4 regions of the Proteus terrae subsp. cibarius genome follow, and region 4 is predicted to be linked to each of the others. Evidence: predicted binding sites of a transcription regulator. Region 4 holds the regulator's gene; each other region holds the start of a gene.
The links. Region 4 encodes CRP, which controls carbon source genes, mostly activating them, when cyclic AMP is high. Its sites were predicted from a motif close to ATGTGANNNNNNTCACAT; they were not measured.
Positions count from the first base shown of each region.

Region 1: the regulator CRP is predicted to act here: its motif matches at 2,408-2,425, upstream of GTH25_RS05435 (CidA/LrgA family protein).
Region 2: the regulator CRP is predicted to act here: its motif matches at 944-961, upstream of msrB (peptide-methionine (R)-S-oxide reductase MsrB).
Region 3: the regulator CRP is predicted to act here: its motif matches at 1,530-1,547, upstream of udp (uridine phosphorylase).

Region 1 covers NZ_CP047349.1:1,184,613-1,188,202, reverse strand. Annotated here, with positions in the region: gene apbC (iron-sulfur cluster carrier protein ApbC) at 1-110, opposite strand, end outside; gene metG (methionine--tRNA ligase) at 315-2,342, shown strand; gene GTH25_RS05435 (CidA/LrgA family protein) at 2,477-2,950, shown strand; gene GTH25_RS05430 (CidB/LrgB family autolysis modulator) at 2,944-3,590, shown strand, end outside.
Region 2 covers NZ_CP047349.1:2,123,726-2,127,315, reverse strand. Annotated here, with positions in the region: gene gapA (glyceraldehyde-3-phosphate dehydrogenase) at 1-735, opposite strand, end outside; gene msrB (peptide-methionine (R)-S-oxide reductase MsrB) at 1,079-1,516, shown strand; gene GTH25_RS09930 (YeaC family protein) at 1,598-1,879, shown strand; gene pncA (bifunctional nicotinamidase/pyrazinamidase) at 1,986-2,630, opposite strand; gene ansA (asparaginase) at 2,653-3,590, opposite strand, start outside.
Region 3 covers NZ_CP047349.1:370,375-373,964, forward strand. Annotated here, with positions in the region: gene GTH25_RS01835 (hypothetical protein) at 1-628, shown strand, start outside; gene GTH25_RS01840 (YidB family protein) at 707-1,099, opposite strand; gene udp (uridine phosphorylase) at 1,621-2,379, shown strand; gene GTH25_RS01850 (tyrosine-protein phosphatase) at 2,528-3,310, shown strand; gene GTH25_RS01855 (DedA family protein) at 3,382-3,590, shown strand, end outside.
Region 4 covers NZ_CP047349.1:3,623,806-3,627,395, reverse strand. Annotated here, with positions in the region: gene argD (bifunctional acetylornithine/succinyldiaminopimelate transaminase) at 1-1,068, shown strand, start outside; gene crp (cAMP-activated global transcriptional regulator CRP) at 1,164-1,796, opposite strand; gene GTH25_RS16610 (OsmC family protein) at 2,110-2,517, shown strand; gene GTH25_RS16605 (phosphoribulokinase) at 2,607-3,476, opposite strand; gene GTH25_RS16600 (YheU family protein) at 3,542-3,590, opposite strand, start outside.

The sequences.
Region 1 (3,590 bases), 1.5 Mb from region 4:
AGAGAAAGCAGATTACGTTTCAATGTCGGGTGTTCAAAAGTAGACAAGACACCTGAAACTTTTTCATTCAGAATCTCAGGGGTGGTCTGCTCGGGGGATTTATCACTCATCCCGGCTCCTCTCGTTTTCATTATTTATTAAATATATGAGTGTATCTATCATATCAGATAGTAGATGACTACGATAATGCCTTACCTCAATTTGCCAACTGAAATTTCTCTTGCAAAAACTCGATTATTGCCCTAGCGACATCATGATGGATCGGTTACCATCAAAGTCCCTTTTATTAATTTTATGGAAGTAAGATCCTTACTATGTCTCACGTCGCGAATAAATTATTGGTAACCTGCGCGTTACCTTATGCTAACGGTTCAATTCATCTCGGTCATATCCTTGAGCACATTCAGGCAGATATCTGGGTCCGTTATCAACGAATGCGCGGCAAAGAAGTTCATTTCATCTGCGCTGACGATGCCCACGGCACCCCAATTATGCTGAAAGCTCAACAATTGGGCATAACTCCAGAAACCATGATTGAAGAAATGAGCAAAGAGCATCAGCAGGATTTTGCAGGCTTCAATATCAGTTATGACAATTATCACTCTACACACAGTGAAGAGAGTCGCCAATTATCGACTAAAATTTATCTTGCACTGAAAAAGAATGGTCACATCAAAAGCAAAACAATTTCTCAGCTTTATGATGAAGAAAAAGGCATGTTCTTGCCTGACCGTTTTGTAAAAGGCACTTGCCCTAAATGTAAAGCGCAAGACCAATATGGTGATAACTGTGAAGTTTGTGGCTCAACTTACAGCCCAACAGAATTAATTAATCCACGCTCTGTCGTATCAGGTTCAACGCCTGTAATGCGCGAAACAGAACACTATTTCTTCGACTTACCTGCATTTAGCAACATGTTACAAGCGTGGATACGCTCTGGTGCACTGCAAGAACAAGTTGCGAATAAGATGCAAGAATGGTTCGACAGTGGTTTACAACAGTGGGATATCACTCGTGACGCGCCTTATTTCGGTTTCGAAATTCCAGATGCACCGGGTAAATATTTCTATGTATGGCTAGATGCACCGATTGGCTACATGAGTTCATTCTTAAACTTATGTGAAAAACGTGGTGATTTAAGTTTTGATGAATTTTGGAATAAAGACAGCAAAGCTGACCTTTATCACTTTATTGGTAAAGATATCGTCTATTTCCACAGCTTATTCTGGCCTGCAATGTTAGAAGGTAGCGAATATCGCAAACCAACAAACTTGTTTGTTCATGGTTATGTCACAGTAAATGGTGCGAAGATGTCAAAATCTCGTGGCACCTTTATTACTGCTCGCGCTTATCTTGATCATTTTGATGCGGATTGCCTACGTTATTACTATGCTGCAAAACTTTCATCACGCATTGACGATATTGACCTAAACTTAGAAGACTTTGTTCAACGTGTAAACAGCGACATTGTTAATAAAGTGGTGAACCTTGCATCGCGTACAGCAGGTTTTATCAGCAAGCGTTTTGATGGCAAATTAGCTGATTCTTTAGATGATGCTAAACTTTATCAACACTTTGTTGATATGAAAGAAACTATCGCACAATCATTTGAAAATCGTGAGTTTGGTAAAGCCATTCGTGAAATTATGGCATTAGCTGATGAAGCTAACCGTTATATCGATGAAAAAGCCCCTTGGGTAGTGGCAAAACAAGAAGGTCAAGATACTCAGTTACAAGCAATCTGTACTATGGGAATTAACTTATTCCGTGTATTGATGACGTATCTGAAACCTGTATTACCTTCACTGACAGAACGTTCAGAAGCCTTTTTACAAACCCAATTAACATGGGATGCACTTGATCAACCACTGTTAGGCCAAGAAATCACTAAATTCAAAGCGTTGTTTAACCGTATTGAAATGGATAAAGCTAACGCAATGGTTGAAGCATCAAAAAGTACCATTGCTCCAGTAAAAGAAGTAACGGGGCCATTGGCTGATGCACCTATTCAAGAAACCATCAAATTTGATGATTTTGCGAAAATCGATATGCGTATCGCTGAAATTAAACAAGCAGACTTTGTTGAAGGCTCAGACAAACTACTGAAATTAATTTTGGACTTAGGTGGCGAAACTCGCCAAGTATTCTCAGGTATTCGTACTGCATACCCAGATCCTAAAGTGTTAGAAGGTCGCTTAACGGTAATGGTAGCAAACTTAGCACCTCGTAAAATGCGTTTTGGTATTTCAGAAGGCATGGTAATGGCAGCAGGCCCTGGCGATAAAGATATTTTCTTACTCAGCCCAGATTCTGGTGCAAAACCGGGTCAACAAGTGAAATAACAACCAAGATTCATTTGCCAAATAAATATATGGCGGGGTTCTATTAGAGCCCCGCTCTTTTTTTATTGTGATCCATAGCACACTTTCAAAATCGGTGTATGATAATTCTGTTAGTTGATTTGGGACACTTACTTATGAAATCTAAACGGGCACGATTGCAGATTACACTTTGGCATTATCTACGATCTTTTTTGGTACTTTATCTTTGTCTTTTTGCTGGTAATCTTATTTCAGCTCTTCTACCCTTCGCGGTTCCAGGTAGTATTATTGGGTTACTGATCCTTTTTGGTTTACTTGCTTTCCAGCTTATTCCTTTGCGTTGGGTTAAACCTGGCGCCAATATCCTGCTGAAAAATATGTCATTGCTCTTTATCCCTATCGGGGTAGCCGTAATGAATTATTATGATTTACTTAGTCAGCAACTTTTCCCTATCGTTTTAGCCTGTATAGTCAGTACGTTTGGGGTTATGGCACTGGTTGCTTACTGTTCACATTATGTTCATCGTGAGCGTATTATCGTAGGTTCAAAACCAGATCTAGTTGAAGATATTATTGAAACAAAAGAAAAAGATGATGATAAAGCATTAAGTGAGAAGAAAAAATGTTAGTGTTAACGAATATATGGTGGTCACTTCCTTTAACCATAATTATCTTTTATTTATCACGTAAACTTGCTGCTCGTTATAAATTACCTATATTGAACCCTTTACTTATTGGTATTGCGGTTATTATTCCTATCTTATTAATTACACATACTCCTTACGAACACTATTTTGCAGGTAGTCGTATTTTAAATGATTTATTACAACCTGCCGTTGTTGCTTTAGCTATTCCGCTTTATCAGCAATTACACCAAATTCGCGCACAATGGAAATCACTGATAAGTATTTGCTTTATTGGTAGTGTTGCAGCCATGGTCAGTGGTACTGCGATTGCCTTATGGGCAGGAGCAACTCCCGAAATTGCCGCATCAGTCTTACCTAAATCAGTCACAACACCTATCGCAATGGCAGTTGCAGACTCCATAGGTGGTATTCCTGCAATCAGTGCTGCATGTGTTATTGCAGTAGGTATTTTAGGTGCCATTTTTGGTCACACTCTATTCAAGATATTGCGAATTCCAACTCACGCCTCTCGGGGATTAGCGATGGGAACCGTTTCGCATGCAGTAGGAACAGCAAGAGCGGCAGAAGTGGATTATATCGAAGGTGCTTATAGTTCATTGGCATTAATGACATGTGGGATTAT
Region 2 (3,590 bases), 1.5 Mb from region 4:
TGCGGTCAGGTCAACAACAGAAACGTTAGGAGTAGGAACACGGAAAGACATACCAGTCAGTTTGCCGTTCAGTTCAGGGATAACTTTACCTACAGCTTTAGCAGCACCAGTTGATGAAGGGATGATGTTCTGGGAAGCACCACGACCACCACGCCAGTCTTTTGCAGATGGGCCATCAACAGTACGTTGAGTTGCAGTTGTTGCGTGAACAGTAGTCATCAGACCTTCAACGATACCGAAGTTGTCGTTGATAACTTTAGCTAAAGGCGCTAAGCAGTTAGTAGTACAAGATGCGTTAGAAACGATATCTTGGCCTGCGTATGATTTATGGTTTACGCCCATTACGAACATTGGAGTGCTGTCTTTTGAAGGACCAGTCAGAACAACTTTTTTCGCACCAGCTTGGATGTGTTTACGAGCAGTTTCGTCAGTTAAGAACAGACCAGTTGCTTCTGCAACAACGTCAGCACCGACTTCGTTCCATTTCAGATTTGCTGGATCTCTTTCTGAAGTTACGCGGATGGTTTTACCATTAACAACGAGGTGGCCATCTTTTACTTCAACAGTACCGTTGAAACGGCCATGAGTTGAATCGTATTTCAGCATGTATGCCATGTAGTCTGCGTCTAACAGATCGTTAATACCTACGATTTCGATATCTGAACGTTCTTGAGCAGCACGGAAAACGATGCGGCCGATACGACCAAAACCATTAATACCTACTTTGATAGTCATATGTATTCCACCAGCTTTAATTTAGTGAATTAAAAAGTTGCTTCTAAAGTTACCAAAACCGCGCCAATCGTCAAGCGGAATCGTGTCAATAATTGCAAAAAATCAATTAAAAAAACACTTTTCGCTTAAAGATTGGTCGTTTTAGCTAAATGTTACGCTGTGTATTATCGGGATCAACGCCGATAAATGAAGTTACCTTTGCTCTATTATGTGAAATTCATCACATTTCAAAAACTAAAGATTACTCTTGATGATTTTAGACTATATTTTTCAGATTTGTTGTTAAATCTTTGTTATTATTCACTGTTGTTTTAAAAAGCATTTTTCTGGGCAAGAGGTCGATATGGCAGATAATGAAAAGAAAGTGAATATTTCAAGTAATAACAATCACCTTGATTTATCAATACTCAACGAAATGCAACGTTATGTGACGCAACAGCAAGGCACAGAACCTCCGTTTAGTGGTAAATTATTACACAATCGTCAAACAGGTATTTATCACTGTTTATGTTGTTCGGCTCCTTTGTTTTATTCAGAAACAAAATTTGATGCTGGATGTGGTTGGCCTAGCTTTTATCAACCCGTTAGTGATAATGCAATTCGCTATATTGATGATTTTTCTCATAATATGAAAAGAACTGAAATACGTTGTCAGCAATGTGATGCACATTTAGGCCATGTTTTTAATGATGGCCCAGCCCCTACAGGGGAGCGTTATTGTGTCAATTCAGCATCTCTTTCATTTACGAATAGTGAAACAGGCGAAAAACAAATCGGTTAATCCAGTTAAATTAACAAAATGATAACAATAGAAAAAACGATTCAGCCATTTCAATAGATTATTTAGTTTATGGAGCAATCAATGGAAGTTAATGAACTTATTTCGATGGTAACCCCTGAAATTTACCAACGTATTTCAACCGCAGTTGAACTGGGTAAATGGCCTGACGGCGTTGCATTGACTGATGAGCAAAAAGAACATTGCATGCAGATTGTTTTATTATGGCAGGCGAAAAATAATCACACACCTGAGCATATGACTGTGGGAACTAATGGGCAGATTACCATGAAGAGCAAACAAGAATTAAAAGCTCAGTTTCAATCTGAACGTTTAGCAACACTAACACCAATGGATGATGACTAAAACGTGTATTGAATGAATAGAATCGAGATAAAAAAGGGGGGTTATTAACCAAACCGGTTAAAATTAACCCCTTTTTTGTTTTATGAAGATGAAGAAAATAACGAACCTATTGATTGTTACGATTAAGCCAATGTGCTGAATCAATTAATACCGCACCTTGTGCCCGCATCTCTTCTAGTGCTTTTTCGCTGTCATCATCTTGAATATTTACGCCACGACAACCATCTGTAATTACGGTCACATGATAACCTAACTGTAAAGCATCCAGTACCGTATATTTAACGCAGTAATCCGTAGCAATTCCTAAAATATAAAGATGTTTTATATTCAGAGTCTGCAAAAGAGTATGCAAGCCCGTCTGATATTCATGGTCGTTATCAAAAAAGGCACTATAACTATCAATAAGACGATTTTGCCCTTTGTAAATAATATGGTTTATTAGTGCTTGGTTTAATTCAGGGTGAAATGCAGCACCATAAGAATTTTGTACACAATGCACAGGCCACCATACTTGTGGTAATCCATTAAGCGTTCCAATTTCTCCTACAACAGTGCCTGAATTTTCAGCAAAGCTAAGATGATCGGCTGGGTGCCAATCTAAACTGGCAATAATGGGATTTTTAGATAGCTTAAAATCATGAATAAGTTGGTTGGCTGTTTGTATCACTATATCGCTTTCATTAACAGCTAATGCACCACCAGTACAAAAATCGTTTTGTATATCAACCAATAACAGTGCAGAATTTTTCACCAATTTTACCTTTAAATTAAACTTAGTCGTTATCGTCTAATGTCATTTCACCGCGAAGGTTTTGTTGCATTAGTCGGCAGATCTCTGTGTAATTATATTGTTGGCTAAGGAGATAATGCAGTTTAGTTAATGTTGCTTCAAATGTCATATCAAAGCCACTGATCACACCCACTTCCGCTAATGCCTGACCTGTTGCATAACCTTCCATATTTACTCGACCAGAAATACATTGCGTAAGGTTGATAACAACAATGCCACGCTCAGTTGCTTCACGTAGGGTTGAAAGTAGAGCAGGATGCGATGGTGCATTACCGACACCATAAGAGCGCAATATTAAGGCTTTTACAGGTTGCATTAAGATATTTTTAACAACTTCATCTGAAAGACCTGGATAAATGGTGACAACGCCGATCGGCTGAGGCGTAATATTATGTGCAGTAAATTCGCCTTTTCCTTTTGGAAATGAATTAATTTTAAATTGTTTAATATTAATACCCGCTTCTAACAGTGGGGCGCTATTGGGTGATGCAAAGGCGTTAAAACCATCTGCATGGGCTTTTACTGTGCGGTTCCCACGATACAGCGTGTTATTAAAAAATAGCGCCACTTCATTAATTGGGTGATGTGCTGCGAGGTAAAGTGCATTTAATAGGTTTGTTTGCCCGTCAGAACGTAAGGCTTCTAAAGGAATTTGAGAGCCAGTAACGATAATCGGTTTGCTAAGATTCTCAAACATAAAAGAGAGTGCTGATGCGGTAAAAGCCATGGTATCTGTACCATGAAGAATAACGAACCCGTCATAGTTGTGATAATTTTCATTAATATCATCAGCAATGGATTGCCAATCTTCTGGTGTGATATTTGAAGAATCAATTAAAGGAAGGTGCTCTTTAATTGTAAAATCAGGCATCTCCTCACGGTGGAATTCTGGCATTTTAGCTAATTGGCGTTGTAAATGCC
Region 3 (3,590 bases), 690 kb from region 4:
TGAGAATGCCGTACCTGTTGATGCAACGGTGAAGGGCTCTTGTCGCTCGCAACTCTTTGTTCTGACTAACTGTAGTGTTGATTTACGTTATAAAGGCAATGAAGTTTCGCGTAATTTTACTTTTTTAGATTTAGGTTCAAAAGATGTGTTAGTTGAACCCGTCGCTGATGCAAATGATCTAAGTAAAATGACCGTTGATGTGGCGATAGATAATATTTGGCTTCGTTTAATTAGCACTATTATTTTTATCGGCTTATTTGGTTTTTGTGTGATCTTTTTTATTCATCGTCAAATACTGACGAGTAAAGTAAGAAAAGCATTATTATCAGTGGGAACTCAGCCTTTAAAGTTAATAGCTATTCCTGCAAAAATGGTTGTGAGCAATAAGCAATTTATTGCCACTTATCATCTTAATTTAGACGGTAAAGATATTCGTATTGCTTATTCAGGAAATAAGAAAACACCTCCTATTGTGATTGAGCAAAATGGAAATACCTACGTATTAGCTGTTTATTCACCACAACAGAATATCCCTTATGCTTTGGATGTGCCTTTAGAGCGTATTCAGGCAACAGCTGAAGAGAAACAACGTTTTCATGAAGCGTTGATCGAAGAAGGGTTGCTGTAATCAATTTTGATTATTAAGAATGTGATGCGTTTTCTCTTATGGGATGTAAGGGAAAACGCATTAAAACGGTCGGTTTATTTAGCCGCCGAAAATCTTCGCTTTTAAAATATCCATACCCGCACTGACTAAATCTAAGTCTTTAGGTACAACGCCATCCGGAGTAACTTTATCAATTAATTTAGGTAAATATTGTGCAGCCATCTCAGAAGCTTCTGTTGCGCTTAAATTAATTTTTGACGCCAGTTCGTTAATAACAGGGGATGAAAAAACCGTTACGATTTGTTCAGCACTGATAGGTAAATTGGTATTGGTACTTATCCAAGATTGAATAAGCTCACTTAAACCCGCTGTATCAAATTGCTTTACTAAGCCTTCAATGCCACCTTGAGACTCAACCCAGTCGAGGACAGTTTTATATTGATTGATTTTCTCGCCACCTAGCAGGCTCGCAATTTGGTTAAATAAGCTCATGTTTACTCCAGTGACGATGTGTTTGTCACATTAGGTGTTTATGTTTTAAGGGCGGGTAGTGTACGCGTTATATTCGTCATACTTCAAGCTGTAGCGTTGTTGACTATATTCTCTCGCACTAGTCACATACTTCTATACTCGTCATACTTCAAGCTGTAGCGTTGTTGACTATATTCTCTCGCGCCAGTCACATACTATTGTATGCTCCTAGCGACTCATTCTTTTGTCGCCTAGCTATATCTTGAATTATTTAGAGTATATGTGCATCAAGGTATTTGTGTCATCTATACTGATAAATGAAATATTTGTTTTAGTGAATGATTGAAGTCAGCGAATATTGATAATGTATTTGCTGAAAATATATTTCGAACGCCATTTTCGTGATGATAATCACAATTTTATGAAATTGTTACTTTATTTGGTGCCTTGTAAGTGATGTTAGTCACTAAAAAGGTCTGAAAAACTGATACAGTAACTTTTAATTTAATGATCATTGGTTTTGTCCCATTGAGGAGTCCGATATGTCTGATGTATTTCACTTAGGTTTAACCAAAAATGACCTACAGGGTGCCACTTTAGCAATTGTTCCAGGTGATCCTAAGCGTGTTGAAAAAATTGCAAAATTAATGGATAACCCAGTTCATCTGGCTTCTTTACGTGAATACACGTCATGGCGTGGCGAAATTGATGGTAAAGCCGTCATTGTGTGCTCAACAGGTATAGGTGGTCCATCTACCTCTATCGCAGTTGAAGAGTTAGCACAGTTAGGTATCCGTACTTTCTTACGTATTGGTACAACAGGTGCAATTCAAGAGCATATCAATGTAGGTGATATTCTTGTCACTACTGCTGCGGTTCGTTTAGATGGTGCAAGCTTACATTTCGCACCAATGGAATTCCCAGCTGTTTCTGATTTTGAATGTATGAATGCACTGTACAAAGCTGCTAAAGACAATGGCTCAACTGTACACGTAGGTGTTACTGCATCTTCAGATACATTCTATCCAGGACAAGAGCGTTACGACACCTATACAGGTCGTGTTGTTCGCCGTTTCAAAGGCTCTATGAAAGAGTGGCAAGAGATGGGCGTAATGAACTATGAAATGGAATCTGCAACATTGTTAACAATGTGTGCAAGCCAAGGTTTACGTGCAGGTATGGTTGCGGGTGTTATCGTAAACCGTACTCAACAAGAAATTCCAGATGCAGAATTACTGAAGAAAACTGAAAATAATGCATTAGGTATCGTTATCGAAGCCGCTCGCATTTTAATGAAATAAGTTTTTTTTAATCAAATATGAAAGCCCTTAATACATATGTATTAAGGGCTTTTTTTGTATGTTAATTCATCACGTTAATGTGTTAACAGGCGCTAATTTCTGTTAAGGTCTTTGAGGTCTTAACAATACAACAATGAGAAGAGGCATTATGACTGATATATTACAAACACATCCTTCGGTGTTGCCTTTAGTCGGCGGAATTAACTTTCGTGATTTAGGCGGTAAAAAATTGAGTAACGGTGGTGTTATTAAACCTGGAATGCTCTTTCGCTCTGGCTCGCTGGATAGATTAACCAATACAGACCAATCTCTTCTCATTGATAAAAATCTTTTTCAAATCATTGATTATCGTGATAGTGGCGAAATTGTTGATAAACCAGACCGTGTTTGGGACGGTGCACAATATTATCATGCTCCAGCCAATCCATTATCTAAAGAAGTCTCTGCCAATCTTGAAAAGTTGACGCCTGAAATACTCGAGCAATTTGATGCCAAAGCCTTTATGTTTCAGCTATATAAGTTATTACCTATTAATAACCCTGCCTATAAACAATTAGCTACGTTATTAAAGCAACCCGAAAAAGGGGGCGTAGTGCAACACTGTGCAGTAGGTAAAGACAGAACAGGTGTTGGCTCAGCTTTAGTGTTATTCGCACTCGGTGCATCTTTAGATGTGGTAATGGAAGATTACTTGCTAACCAATGAAACATTAGCACCTTATCGCGCTTATCTTTTAGAAGAACATGCCAAAACAATGAGCGATAATATTGTTGATAAATTTGCCTATGTTTATTCGGTACAAGAAGAGTTTCTGCAAACGGCATTAGCGAGTATTAATCAGCATTACGGTAATGTGGATACTTGGCTAGAAAAAGATATCGGTTTAGATGCTTCTAGCCGAGATGCCTTACAAAATTATTTTCTAGAATAATGAAGTGATTTATATTCGGTTAATCAGGATATTTTATTTCACTTAGGTTAACCGAATTTAAGGTCTCTATTTTGACAGTACAAGACATTATTCATACCATCACTCTCTTTGTAAAAGAGCACGAGATCTGGGCTATTCCGAGCGTGTTCTTTCTTGCTTTTGGTGAGTCACTCGCGTTTATCTCTTTGCTTATTCCCGCCACGGTTATTTTATTGGGGTTAGGTGCCTTAATTGGTGAGAGTGGTCTGTTTTTTTGGCCGATTTGGCTTGCTGCTGCATT
Region 4 (3,590 bases):
GCGGTTTTAGCACTAGGGCATGCTCATCCAGCTCTAAATCAAGCCTTGAAAGAACAAAGTGAGCAACTTTGGCACGTCAGTAATATTTTTACGAATGAACCTGCATTACGTTTAGCACAAAAATTAATAGATAACACATTTGCAGAACGTGTCTTTTTTGCCAATTCGGGCGCAGAAGCAAATGAAGCCGCATTTAAATTGGCTCGCCATTATGCCATTACTCGTCATAGCCCTTATAAAACTAAAATTATTGCCTTTCACAATGCATTTCATGGCAGAACGCTGTTTACAGTATCGGTTGGTGGACAACCTAAATATGCGGATGGTTTTGGTCCTAAGCCTGCCGATATCGTACATGTACCGTTTAATGATTTAGATGCTGTTAAAGCGGTTATGGATGACCACACTTGTGCCGTTATTTTAGAGCCAGTTCAAGGTGAAGGTGGCGTAACAGCGGCAACACCTGAGTTTATGAGAGGGCTACGTGAGCTGTGTGATAAGCATCAAGCTCTACTTGTTCTTGATGAAGTACAAACAGGTATGGGGCGTACAGGTAAACTGTTTGCCTATATGAACTATGATGTGACACCAGACATTATTACAACCGCAAAAGCGCTGGGAAGCGGTTTTCCACTTAGTGCGATGTTAACAACATATGAGATAGCTTCCGCAATGGGGGTTGGAACGCATGGTACAACCTATGGTGGCAATCCATTAGCTTGTGCAGTGGGCAATGTCGCATTTGATTTAATTAATACACCTGAGGTACTTGAGGGGGTAGAAAAGCGCTATCAATGGATTGTGGATGAACTGGCGGCAATCAATCAAACGTACCATGTCTTTTCGCAAATCCGTGGACAAGGTTTGTTGATAGGAGCGCAATTAGCGCCACAATATGAAGGTAAAGCCAAAGAATTACTCGGTCTTGCTACTAAACATGGCTTAATGATGTTAAATGCAGGGGCTGATGTGATGCGTTTTACACCGTCGTTAATTATTACTCAAGAAGAACTGCAAGAAGGAATGGTGGCATTGAAAGCGGCTATTGCAGAATTTGTAAAAGGATAGTATCAACTGAAAACCCCATCAGCGAGGATGGGGTTTTCACAAAAAGTATATCAATAGCCCTGTTATGGGCTATTGTTTGTTTCGAGCGGGAAAACTTAGCGAGTCCCGTAAACGACGATAGTTTTACCGTGTGCGGAGATCAAGTTTTGATCTTCCAGCATTTTCAGAATACGGCCTACAGTTTCGCGTGAACAACCAACGATTTGACCAATTTCCTGACGTGTAATTTTAATTTGCATGCCATCAGGATGTGTCATTGCATCGGGTTGTTTTGCTAAGTTTAATAAGGTTTGTGCAATACGGCCTGTTACATCAAGGAAAGCAAGGTTACCTACTTTTTCTGATGTTGTTTGTAATCTGTTCGCCATTTGAGCAGAAAGGCGCATCAGAATATCAGGGTTAACCTGAATTAATTGGCGGAATTTTTTATAGGAAATTTCTGCTACTTCACAGGCTGTTTTTGCTCGAACCCATGCACTACGTTCTTGATCTTCTTCAAATAATCCAAGTTCACCGATGAAATCCCCCTGGTTTAGGTAGGAGAGGATCATTTCTTTTCCTTCTTCATCTTTAATAAGAACAGCCACGGAACCTTTAACAATATAATAAAGTGTTTCCGCTTTCTCACCTTGGTGGATCAGCGTGCTCTTGGATGGATATTTGTGAATATGGCAGTGTGACAAAAACCATTCAAGAGTCGGGTCTGTTTGCGGCTTGCCGAGAACCATTCGCGTTATCCTCTGTACGTTAAATGCAGCCTTTCAAAACGGATAGGTTCCCTTTTGAGACAGCGTGCTTAAAAATCCTATCTTTACCTATTAACTTCCTGAGAACACGGTCAGTTAATATGGAGTAGATTATAATAAATGAGAAAATAATGCATTGATCTTAACCACTATCATCAAGCAGATATTGTTTTTAACACAATTAGTGCATTAAGTCTCGTTTTACGCAGTCAGCATAATAAACCTATTTGCTAATTGCTAGTTGAATTATGAGAATGTACTCTTTTAGTTTCTGTCATCTTTAGGGGGAAAATAAATGGAAGCGCGAGTTAAGTGGGTTGAAGATTTATCTTTTGTCGGCGAATCTTCATCAGGCCATCAGATTATGATGGATGGGAATTCGGGTGATAAAGCCCCAAGCCCAATGGAAATGGTATTAATTGCTGCGGGTGGATGTAGCGCTATTGATGTCGTAAGCATTTTACGTAAAGGTCGTCACCAAGTGACTGATTGTGAAGTGAAATTAACATCAGAGCGACGCGAAGAAGCCCCTCGTTTATTTACTGATATCAATTTACATTTTATTGTTTCAGGTAAAGAATTAACGGATAAAATCGTAGAACGAGCAGTTCAATTATCCGCAGAAAAATATTGTTCTGTTTCTTTAATGTTAGGAAAAGCAGCCAATATTACGCATTCATTTGAAATAAAAGATGTTGACTAATTTTGATATTTTAAAATAAAGTTTAATTTGAAAAATAATATCCCATTAATTAAGGGATATTATTTTTATAGAGACAAATTTTATTTTGGTTAACTTATCTTTTCGCCATTTAATAATTTTTTGACTAATGGTGCCATAATTAATTCCATCGCTAATCCTAATTTCCCGCCCGGTACAACAATAGTGTTTATTGTTGACATAAACGAGCCATGTAACATCGCAAGTAAATAGGGAAAATCAATATCAGTTAAGCCACGAAAACGAATAACAATAAAACTTTCATCAAGAGTGGGGATTGCTTTGGCAGAAAAAGGGTTTGAAGTATCAACGGTCGGAACGCGTTGGAAGTTAATGTGGGTGCGTGAGAATTGAGGAATAATGTAGCTAATATAATCGTCCATAGAGCGTACAACTGAATCTCTTACCGCTTCTTGTGAGTGTCCCCTTTCTGTCGTGTCTCGGATAAGCTTTTGTATCCACTCTAGGTTGACGATAGGAACAACACCGACCAATAAATCAACATGTTGAGCTACATCATGTTCGTTGGTAACAACGCCACCGTGCAATCCTTCATAAAAGAGAATATCAGTATTACTAGCTAATGGCTCCCAAGGGGTAAATGTTCCCGGTAATTGGTTGTAAGGGGTTGCTTCATCATAAGAGTGTAGATATTTGCGAGATTGTCCTTGTCCTGTATCGCTATATTGACTTAAGGTCTTACTCAGTAAGCTAAAATCATTTGCTTCAGGGCCAAAATAACTGATATGTCTACCTTGTTCTCTGGCTTTTCTTATCGCCATATCCATTTCAGGACGGGTATAGCGATGAAAACTATCTCCATCAATCAATGCAGCATTTGCATTGAACTGTTGGAATATTTTACGAAAAGCTTGGCTTGTTGTGGTGGTTCCTGCACCACTTGAACCAGTTACTGCGATGATAGGATGCTTAATTGACATAGGTTATCCTTTTGCTAAATAAGGTTGGCCCTTATTGATGGCGATACATCGCTAACTTTGAATAACTAATCAGAGCGAAATTGCGATGCAGGCATAATATTGACGCTCTCATGA